DNA from 2 places in the Sphingomonas sp. HMP9 genome. Region 2 is predicted to be linked to the other one. Evidence: riboswitches for the same ligand, from Rfam matches in the RefSeq annotation. Region 2 holds a riboswitch; the other holds the start of a gene.
What was found. Region 2 has a riboswitch for cobalamin ahead of cobW (cobalamin biosynthesis protein CobW). Riboswitches for the same ligand answer to the same signal wherever they lie in the genome.

Region 1 (4,438 bases), 170 kb from region 2:
CGGCCGAGATGGCGCGGGTCCTTGATCTGGCTCCACAACTTGCCGTCGGAGAAGGTGCCGGCGCCGCCTTCGCCGAACTGGACGTTGGATTCGGGGTTGAGGACGCTCTTGCGCCAGAGGCCCCATGTGTCCTTGGTGCGCTCGCGTACGACCTTGCCGCGGTCGAGGATGATCGGGCGGAACCCCATCTGCGCGAGGATGAGTCCTGCGAACAGGCCGCAGGGCCCTGCGCCAACGACCACCGGGCGCGGGCCGGTATAGCTCGGGCCGCCCTTGGTGACGAAGCGATACCCGGTGTCGGGGGTGCGCTGGACGTGGCGATCCTTGCGGAAGCGGGTGAGGACAGTGTCCTCGTTCTTCAGCGTGACGTCGACCGAATAGACGAGTTGGATGTCCATTTTGTCGCGCGCGTCGTGCGCGCGCCGCGCGATCGTGTAGCGGATCAGGTCGCGCGGCGTCACGCGCAGCCGGTCGCGGATCGCGGCGGGGAGCGCCTCGTCGGCGTGGTTGAGCGGCAGCTTGAGGTCGGTGATGCGGAGCATGAGGCACGCTCTAGCGCCGCGCGGCGCGATCCGCCATCGGGGAGCGGGAGAGGACATGATCATGCGGACCGATGACGAGCAGAATGCCAAGAGCGCCAAGCGCAAGGAGGTCCATGACCGGATCGTCGCGACCAAGACGATCGAGAAGGGGCTGATCATCGTCCACACGGGCAAGGGCAAGGGCAAGTCGACCGCCGCCTTCGGCATGGCGGTGCGGATGATCGGGCACGGCCGGAAAGTCGGCGTCGTCCAGTTCGTCAAGGGCGCGATGGCGACGGGCGAGAAGGCGGTCTTCGACGCGTTTCCCGTGCTGTGCGAATTCAAGCCGATGGGCGAGGGGTTCACCTGGGATACGCAGGATCGCGCGCGCGACATCGCGGTGGCGCGCGAGGCGTGGGACGAGGTCAAGCGCATGATCGCGGATCCGTCGTATGCCATGGTCGTGGCGGACGAGCTGAACATCGTGTTGCGGTATGAGTATCTGCCCGTCGACGAGGTTCTCGCGGTGTTGGCGGCCAAGCCCGAGATGACGCATGTCGTGGTGACTGGGCGGAACGCGCCGGATGCGTTGATCGAGATGGCGGACCTGGTGACCGAGATGACGCAGGTGAAGCATCCGTTCCGGTCGGGCGTGAAGGCGCAGCTGGGGGTGGAGTTCTAGGGGCGCGCCGCGATCGTCGACGTCCGTCATCCGTCCTCCGTCATCCTGACGAAAGTCAGGATCCAGAGCCAAAGAGGGTAGCGCTCGTTACCCTGGATCCTGACTTTCGTCAGGATGACGGGGGTGGGTGGGACATGCTGGCGCGTGTCCTAAGGATACTGCCCGTGTCTTGCGTCGCCTCTTCCGCCCGCGTATCGCTCGACCCGCGACAGGTTTTCCCGAGGCGGCAACGCTGAGGGGAATGAAAATGGGAACGGGAAACACCCGGCTGCCCCTGCAACTGTACGCGGCGAGCCATCGTGCCACATGCCATTGGGATACTCCCGAGAAGGCGGCGCGGACGGCGTTGACCCGCGAGCCAGGAGACCTGCCTGTCGCGGTCGTCTTTCGTCCGGCCAGGGTGCGCCGAACGGACGGGTAACACCCCGAGCGACGACATCGCTTCGTGTCGCGCAAAGGCTGGAGGCGTGCGCCTTTTGCCCTTCGCGTGGTGCGGGACCGACTGTCCGAAGGGGTTCCTATGCCAATAGTGATATGTTTTGAGATCATCCGGGAACGGACATGCTGAAGCCGGTCGAGGACGGCGTCGCGGTGGTCGCGTGCAACACGTGCCGCCATTCCGCCGACGCGCGCGACGACGGTGACGGCGTGCGCGGCGGCGCCCGGCTGGTCAGCGCGTTGAAGGCCGTGCAGGCGACCGATCCGGCATATGCCGGGGTCGCGGTGCAGGAGATGCCGTGCCTGTTCGCGTGCCAGGATTTCTGCACGATCCACCTGCGCGCGCCTGCCAAGGTCGGCTATGTGCTCGGCCGGTTCGAGGCTACCGAGGATGCTGCGCGGGCGATCCTCGATTACGCGAAGCTCTACGGCGAGAGCGCATTCGGCCAGGTGCCGTTCAAGCAATGGCCGCAGGGTGTGAAAGGGCATTTCATCACGCGGACTCCGCCGGAGGGGTTCCTGGTCGAATGACCGCGTTTGCGACACCCGCCGCGTTTCTGGCGGCGTTGCGCGGATTGCCGCGGGCCGACGCGGCGGCGCGGTCCGCCGCGATCGCCCGGCAGGGGGATCTGACGAAGCCGCCGGGGTCGCTCGGGCGGCTGGAGGATATCGCGGTGTTCATGGCTGGCTGGCAGGGCAACCCGCTGCCCCGGCTCGATCGCGGCAGTGCTGTGGTGTTCGCTGGCAATCACGGCATCGTCGCGCGCGGCGTGAGTGCGTTTCCGGCCTCCGTCACAGCCCAGATGGTCGCCAATTTTCAGGCGGGCGGCGCGGCGATCAACGCACTGTCGCGCGCCGCGGGGCTCGACCTCAAGATCGTTTCGCTAGATCTCGACCAGCCGACGGCGGACTTCACGCAAGCCCCGGCGATGTCGGAGGACGAGTGCCTCGCGGCGATCAACGCGGGCGCGGCGGCAGTCGCCGATGCGCCGGATCTGGTCGTCCTCGGCGAAATGGGAATCGGCAACTCGACCACTGCCGCCGCGCTGTGTCTGGCGAGCTTCGGCGGGTCGGCACGCGACTGGGTCGGGCCGGGCACTGGCGTCGATGACGAGGGTATTGCGCGGAAGATCGCGGTCGTCGACGAGGGGCTCGCGCTGCACCGCGACGGGCTGGGCACGCCGTTCGAGATCCTGCGGCGGCTCGGCGGACGCGAGCTGGCGGCGATCGCGGGCGCGGTGCTTGCCGCGCGGTTGGCGGGTGTGCCGGTGATGCTCGACGGGTTCATCTGTTGTGCAGCGGTCGCGCCGTTGGCGGCAGCGTGCCCCGACATCCTCGCGCATTGCCTGGCGGGACACGTCTCGGCCGAGCCGGGACACCAGCGCCTGCTGGAGCACATGGCCCTCGCTCCATTGCTGTCGCTCGGGATGCGGCTGGGCGAGGGTAGCGGCGCTGCGACCGCGACGTTGCTTGTCCGCGCCGCATTGGCGGTGCACGCCGAGATGGCGACCTTCGCCGAGGCAGGCGTTTCCGCGGCGTGAGCGCGCACATGCTGTATCTGATGCGGCACGGTGCGCCGGCGGTGGCGGGGCGGCTCCTCGGGCGAACCGACGATCCGGCGACCGAGGCGGGGATCGCAGCCTGTTTAGCGCGGGCCAGCGGGCTTGAGATCGACCGGATCGAGGCATCCGACCTGATCCGCGCGCGCGGCTGTGCGCAGGCCATCGGCGAGCTGCGAGGCGTTGCGGTCGAGACCGATCCACGTTGGCGGGAACTGGATTTCGGCGCGTGGGACGGGCTGGCCCCGGCGGCAATCGACCCAACCCGACTGGCCGCCTTCTACGACGATCCGGACGCCGCGCCGCCCCCCGACGGCGAGCGCTGGTCCGCGTTGCAGGCCCGTGTCGCGCAGGCCCTTGCCGCTGTGCCGCCAAGATCGACGTTGGTCGTAACGCACGGTGGCACGATCCGCGCGGCACTCGCGGCGTTGTGCGGGTTCGATCGGCGGCAGATATGGGCATTCGACCTCCCTTATGCTGCGCTTGTCTCGCTACGGATCTGGCCGGGCCCGACGCGGACCGTGCAGATCGTCGGGCTGGCGACGTGAGACGGCTGATCGTCGCGTTCGGGTTCCTCACTCGCTTGCCGATGCCGCGCGTCGATAGCGGCGCCGAGGATTTCGCCGCGGCGATCCGTTTCTATCCCGTCGTCGGCCTGGCGATCGGCGCGATCGTCGCAGTCGCCGGCTGGCTGGGCGCGCTGGTCGATCCGTGGACAGGCGCCTGTGCCGCGCTACTGGTGTGGATCGCGGTCACCGGTGCGCTGCATCTCGACGGTCTCGCCGATCTCGCCGACGGGCTCGGCGCGGCACATGGCGATCGGACGCGGCTGCTCGCGGTCATGGCCGATCCGCATATCGGCAGCTTCGGCGTCGTCGCGATCGTAGGGCAGATGCTCGCCAAGCTCGTGCTGTTGCATGCGATCGGACCGCACTGGCCCCTGATCCTCGTACCGTTCGCCGCGAGGATGGGGCCGCTACTCTGGTCGAAGCTGTTGCCGCCACTCCGGCCCGGTGGCCTCGGCGCAGCGGTCGCCGGCGCGGTCCGCCCTCGCGACCTGCTCGGGTGGGGCCTGCTACTCGCGCTCGCTGCCGTCGCAGTACCGGCGCTGCTTGCCCTTCCGCTCGTAGCGGTGGCCGTCGCGGCATGGTTGCGGCGGACGCTCGGTGGGGTGACTGGCGACGCGCATGGTGCCGGGATCGAGATCGTCGAAACCGGGTTGTTAGTCGCGCTCGCGG
Region 2 (4,438 bases):
CAAGAAGAACAGCTTCACCGACTTCATCGATGTCACCCGCTATCTCGTCGCGCAGAAATATGCCGCCAAGAACCGTGTGGCCGCGATGGGCGGCAGCGCGGGCGGACTGCTGATGGGCGGCGTCGCGAACATGGCGCCGGCGGACTACAAGCTGATCATCGCACAGGTGCCGTTCGTCGATGTCGTTACGACGATGCTCGACGCGTCGATCCCGCTGACGACGTTCGAGTACGACGAATGGGGCAACCCCGCGCAGAAGGCGTCGTACGATTACATACTGAGCTATTCGCCCTACGACAACGTCGCTGCGAAGGCGTATCCGGCGCTCTATGTCGGCACCGGGCTGTGGGACAGCCAGGTGCAATATTACGAGCCGACCAAATGGGTGGCGAAGCTGCGCGAACTGAAGACCGACACGAACCCGCTGCTGTTCCGGGTCAACATGGAGGCTGGGCATGGCGGAAAGTCGGGCCGCTTCGAACGCTATCGCCAGAATGCCGAATGGCAGGCGTTCATGCTGCAACAACTTGGCCTGACGAAATAGCACGCCCGTTGGCACGCGATCGAAAGCAGGGTACCGATCGCGCGGGACGCGGCTTCGAGCCGTTTCCCGTGATCGCGTCGGTGCCCGGAAGGGCTTGATTGGGAATGCGGTGCGGACGGTTCGCCGTCCTATGCCGCGGCTGTCCCTGCAACTGTAAGCGGCGAGCGAAGCGCACGAGCCCTTTTCGCGAGGGCAGCCACTGGGCCGAAGAGCCTGGGAAGGCGTGGGTGCCGAGCGTTGACCCGCGAGCCAGGAGACCTGCCGGCGTCTGGTCGCTCTTGTCCCGGTCCAGGGGGTGGCCGAGGCACGGTGAACGCCGTCTGAGCGACGACCTTGTGGCGGGGGCCGCATCGGCGTCGTGCGTCGGTCGCTCATGGCGTCCGGTCGTCGCACGGCCCGGCCGTTCGCGGCAGGCCCCGGTCCTCGTCGGACGCCGGGGAGTTCTGCATGACGACTGTCACGATCGAGAAACCGGCGACGCTCGATAAACCCAGGCGACTGTCGACGCGCAAACGCATCGGCTGGATGTTCGCAGCCCTTGTCGTGGCCAACATCGCCGCCTGGGGCTGGGCGTTCTCACTTTTTAATGCGCAGCCGCTGATGCTCGGCACCGCGTTGCTCGCTTGGGGGCTGGGTTTGCGCCACGCAGTCGATGCGGATCACATCGCCGCGATCGACAACGTGACGCGCAAGCTGATGCAGGACGGCCAGCGCCCGATCGCGGTCGGCTTCTGGTTCGCGATCGGCCATTCGGGGATCGTGCTGATCGCCGCGGTCGCGATCGCGCTCACCGCCAGCGCGCTGGCGCAGTTCGAGGCGTTCAAGCAAGTCGGCGGCGTGGTCGCCACCGTCATTTCGGCGGTGTTCCTGTTCACGATCGCGGCGATGAACCTCGTCATCCTGCGCTCCGTGTGGCGGACGTTCGGCCATGTCCGCGGCGGCGGCGTCTATGTCGAGGAAGACCTCGATCTGCTGCTCGGCAACCGCGGGCTGCTCGCGCGCCTGTTCCGGCCGATGTTCCGGCTCGTCACGCGCAGCTGGCATATGGCCCCGCTCGGGTTCCTGTTCGGGCTAGGCTTCGACACCGCAACCGAGGTCGCGATCCTCGGCCTGTCCGCGAGCCAGGCGGCGGACGGTCTGTCGATCGGCACCATCCTCGTGCTCCCGATTCTCTTCGCGACGGGCATGGCACTGGTCGACACGGCGGACGGCGTCGTCATGCTCGGCGCGTATGAATGGGCGTTCGTGAAGCCGATCCGCAAGCTCTACTACAACATCACGATCACGCTGATCTCGGCGATCGTCGCGATCGCGATCGGCGGGATCGAGACGCTGGCACTGCTGGGCGCGAAGCTTGGCTTGACCGGCGGCACCTGGGACGTGGCGACCGCGCTCGGCGAGAACTTCAACGGCCTTGGCTTTGCGATCATCGGCCTGTTCGTGCTGTGCTGGGTGCTGAGCTTCGCGATCTACCGCTGGAAACGCTTCGACGAGATCGAGGTCGTGCACGGATGACGAGTGCACCCCGTCATCATGGGCTTGACCCAGGATCCAGAGCCACAGGCGACAGCGTCCGTCAATCTGGATCCTGACTTTCATCAGGATGAGGGGACCGAGCGAGTTGGCACGCCAAAGATATTCCTCTAACCCACCCTCGAGGCTCGGTTTCACCGAACCTCGACAGATCGCGCCGGTGCCCTTCGGGGCTTGAATGGGAATGCGGTGCGGGAGGTATCCTCCCAATGCCGCGGCTGTCCCTGCAACTGTAAGCGGTGAGCGAGACGCACAAGCCCTTCGCGAGGGGGCAGCCACTGGGTGCAAACCTGGGAAGGCGTATGTCGAGCTTTGACCCGTGAGCCAGGAGACCTGCCAGCGCAACGGTCGCTCTTGCCTTGATCCAGGGGATGGTCGCGGCACGGTACTCCGTCTGAGCGACGAACGCGTGCGGCCGAAAGGTCGTGCGTGCCCGCGTATGCTCGAAGGAGAACAACAATGTCGGACCGTTCGCCAACCCTGGCAAAAGTCCCCGTCACCATCGTTACCGGCTTCCTGGGCGCCGGCAAGACCACGCTGATCAGCCACCTGATCCGCAACGCGAACGGTCGCCGTCTCGCGGTCGTCGTCAACGAATTCGGAACGCTCGGCATCGACGGCGACATTCTCAAGGGCTGCGCAATCCCCGATTGCCCGGCCGAGAACGTGGTCGAGCTGGCGAACGGCTGTATCTGCTGCACGGTAGCTGACGACTTCATTCCGACCGTCGAGACTCTGCTCGCGCTCGACCCGCGCCCCGATCACATCCTGATCGAAACGTCCGGCCTCGCGCTCCCCAAGCCGCTGCTGAAAGCGTTCGATTGGCCGGCGATCCGCTCGCGCATCACCGTCGACGGCGTCATCGCGCTTGCCGATGCGGAGGCGGTCGCCGCCGGACGGTTCGCGCCCGACGTCGCCGCGCTCGATGCGCAGCGCGCCGCCGATCCGAGCGTCGATCACGAGACGCCTCTGTCCGAAGTGTTCGAGGACCAGCTCGCGTGCGCCGATCTCGTCCTGCTCACTAAGGTCGATCTCGCCGGTCCCGAGGGCGTCGCCAAGGCGCGCGCGGTCATCGCCGCCGAGTCCGCCCGCCCGCTCCCGGTGATCGACCTGACCGACGGCATCATCGACCCGCGCGTGATCCTGGGCCTGAACGCCGCCGCCGAGGACGACATCGCCAGTCGCCCATCACATCACGACGGCGAAGACGATCACGAGCATGACGATTTCGACAGCGTCGTCGTCGCGCTCGGCGAGATCGCCCATCCTGCCGAACTTGCCGCCAGGATCGAAGCGCTCGCCCGCAGCGCCGACATCCTGCGCGTGAAGGGATACGCCGCGGTCGCCGGCAAGCCGATGCGCCTGCTCGTCCAGGCGGTCGGCGCGCGGGTCCGGACGCAGTATGACCGCCCGTGGCGCGCCGACGAACCCCGCCGCACGCAGCTGGTGATCATCGCCGAGCATGACCGCATCGACGAGGCCCGAATTAAGGCCGCGCTGGACGCCTGAGGCCCGCGATGCACGTCGTCTTCCGCGAGACCCACGGGCTGGAGGAAAGCGCGGTCCCACAGGACCTCGCCCAATCTGCCGCAGACCTCGTCGTCCTATCCTTTTCCGACGGCGACCTCGGCGCATTCGCTGCAGGCTGGAGACGTGCGGCCGCGGCCGGAGGCCGGTTGCCCTCGCTGCGCCTGGCAAACCTGACCGCGCTTCAGCACCCGCTCTCGGTCGACACCTATGTCGAGCAGACGCTGGCCGGTGCGAAGGGCATCCTGATCCGACTGATCGGCGGGCGCTCCTATTGGAGCTACGGCCTGCAACAGGTCGAGACTCTCGCGCGCGAGAAGGGCATTGCGCTTGCAGTCCTTGCCGCCGATGGTCGGATCGACGCGCGCCTCGATGCCGCCTCGACGATCTTGCTTTCGACGCTCCGCCGGCTGGCGCACCTCTGCGACACAGGTGGCGCGGTTGCGGCGCAAGCGGCCCTCGCGCAGTTCGCGCTGGCTGCCGGTTGCTATGCCGGCCCCGTGACCGGCGTCCGCGCGATCGCCGACGTCGGCGGCTGGCAACCGCATGACGGCGTGACCTGTCCCGCCGCGTTCGCGCTCAACGCGGACCGCCCCCGCATCCTGATCGTCTTCTACCGCTCCTACCTCACCGCCGCCGACCTGCACCCGATCGAAGCTCTTCACGCCGAACTGACCGCGCGGGGCTTCGACGCCATCGGCCTGTTCGCGCCGTCTTTGAAAGCGCCCGACGCAGCCGGCTGGCTGACCCGCTGGGTTGAAACCCTGGAGCCCGCCGCGATCGTCAATGCCACCGCCTTTTCGGCACGCGGCGCCACCGACACCACACCCCTCG

Region 1: another riboswitch for cobalamin. It lies ahead of HMP09_RS04475 (DUF1636 domain-containing protein); the one in region 2 lies ahead of cobW (cobalamin biosynthesis protein CobW).

The regions. Positions count from the first base shown of each region.
Region 1 is NZ_AP022673.1:1,027,437-1,031,874, reverse strand. It holds gene HMP09_RS04485 (NAD(P)/FAD-dependent oxidoreductase) at 1-542, opposite strand, end outside; gene cobO (cob(I)yrinic acid a,c-diamide adenosyltransferase) at 598-1,203, shown strand; cobalamin riboswitch at 1,397-1,592, shown strand; gene HMP09_RS04475 (DUF1636 domain-containing protein) at 1,765-2,172, shown strand; gene cobT (nicotinate-nucleotide--dimethylbenzimidazole phosphoribosyltransferase) at 2,169-3,182, shown strand; gene HMP09_RS04465 (histidine phosphatase family protein) at 3,179-3,748, shown strand; gene cobS (adenosylcobinamide-GDP ribazoletransferase) at 3,745-4,438, shown strand, end outside; gene HMP09_RS04455 (cobyric acid synthase) at 4,423-4,438, opposite strand, start outside.
Region 2 is NZ_AP022673.1:853,917-858,354, reverse strand. It holds gene HMP09_RS03720 (S9 family peptidase) at 1-544, shown strand, start outside; cobalamin riboswitch at 606-824, shown strand; gene HMP09_RS03715 (HoxN/HupN/NixA family nickel/cobalt transporter) at 992-2,059, shown strand; cobalamin riboswitch at 2,219-2,432, shown strand; gene cobW (cobalamin biosynthesis protein CobW) at 2,537-3,586, shown strand; gene cobN (cobaltochelatase subunit CobN) at 3,595-4,438, shown strand, end outside.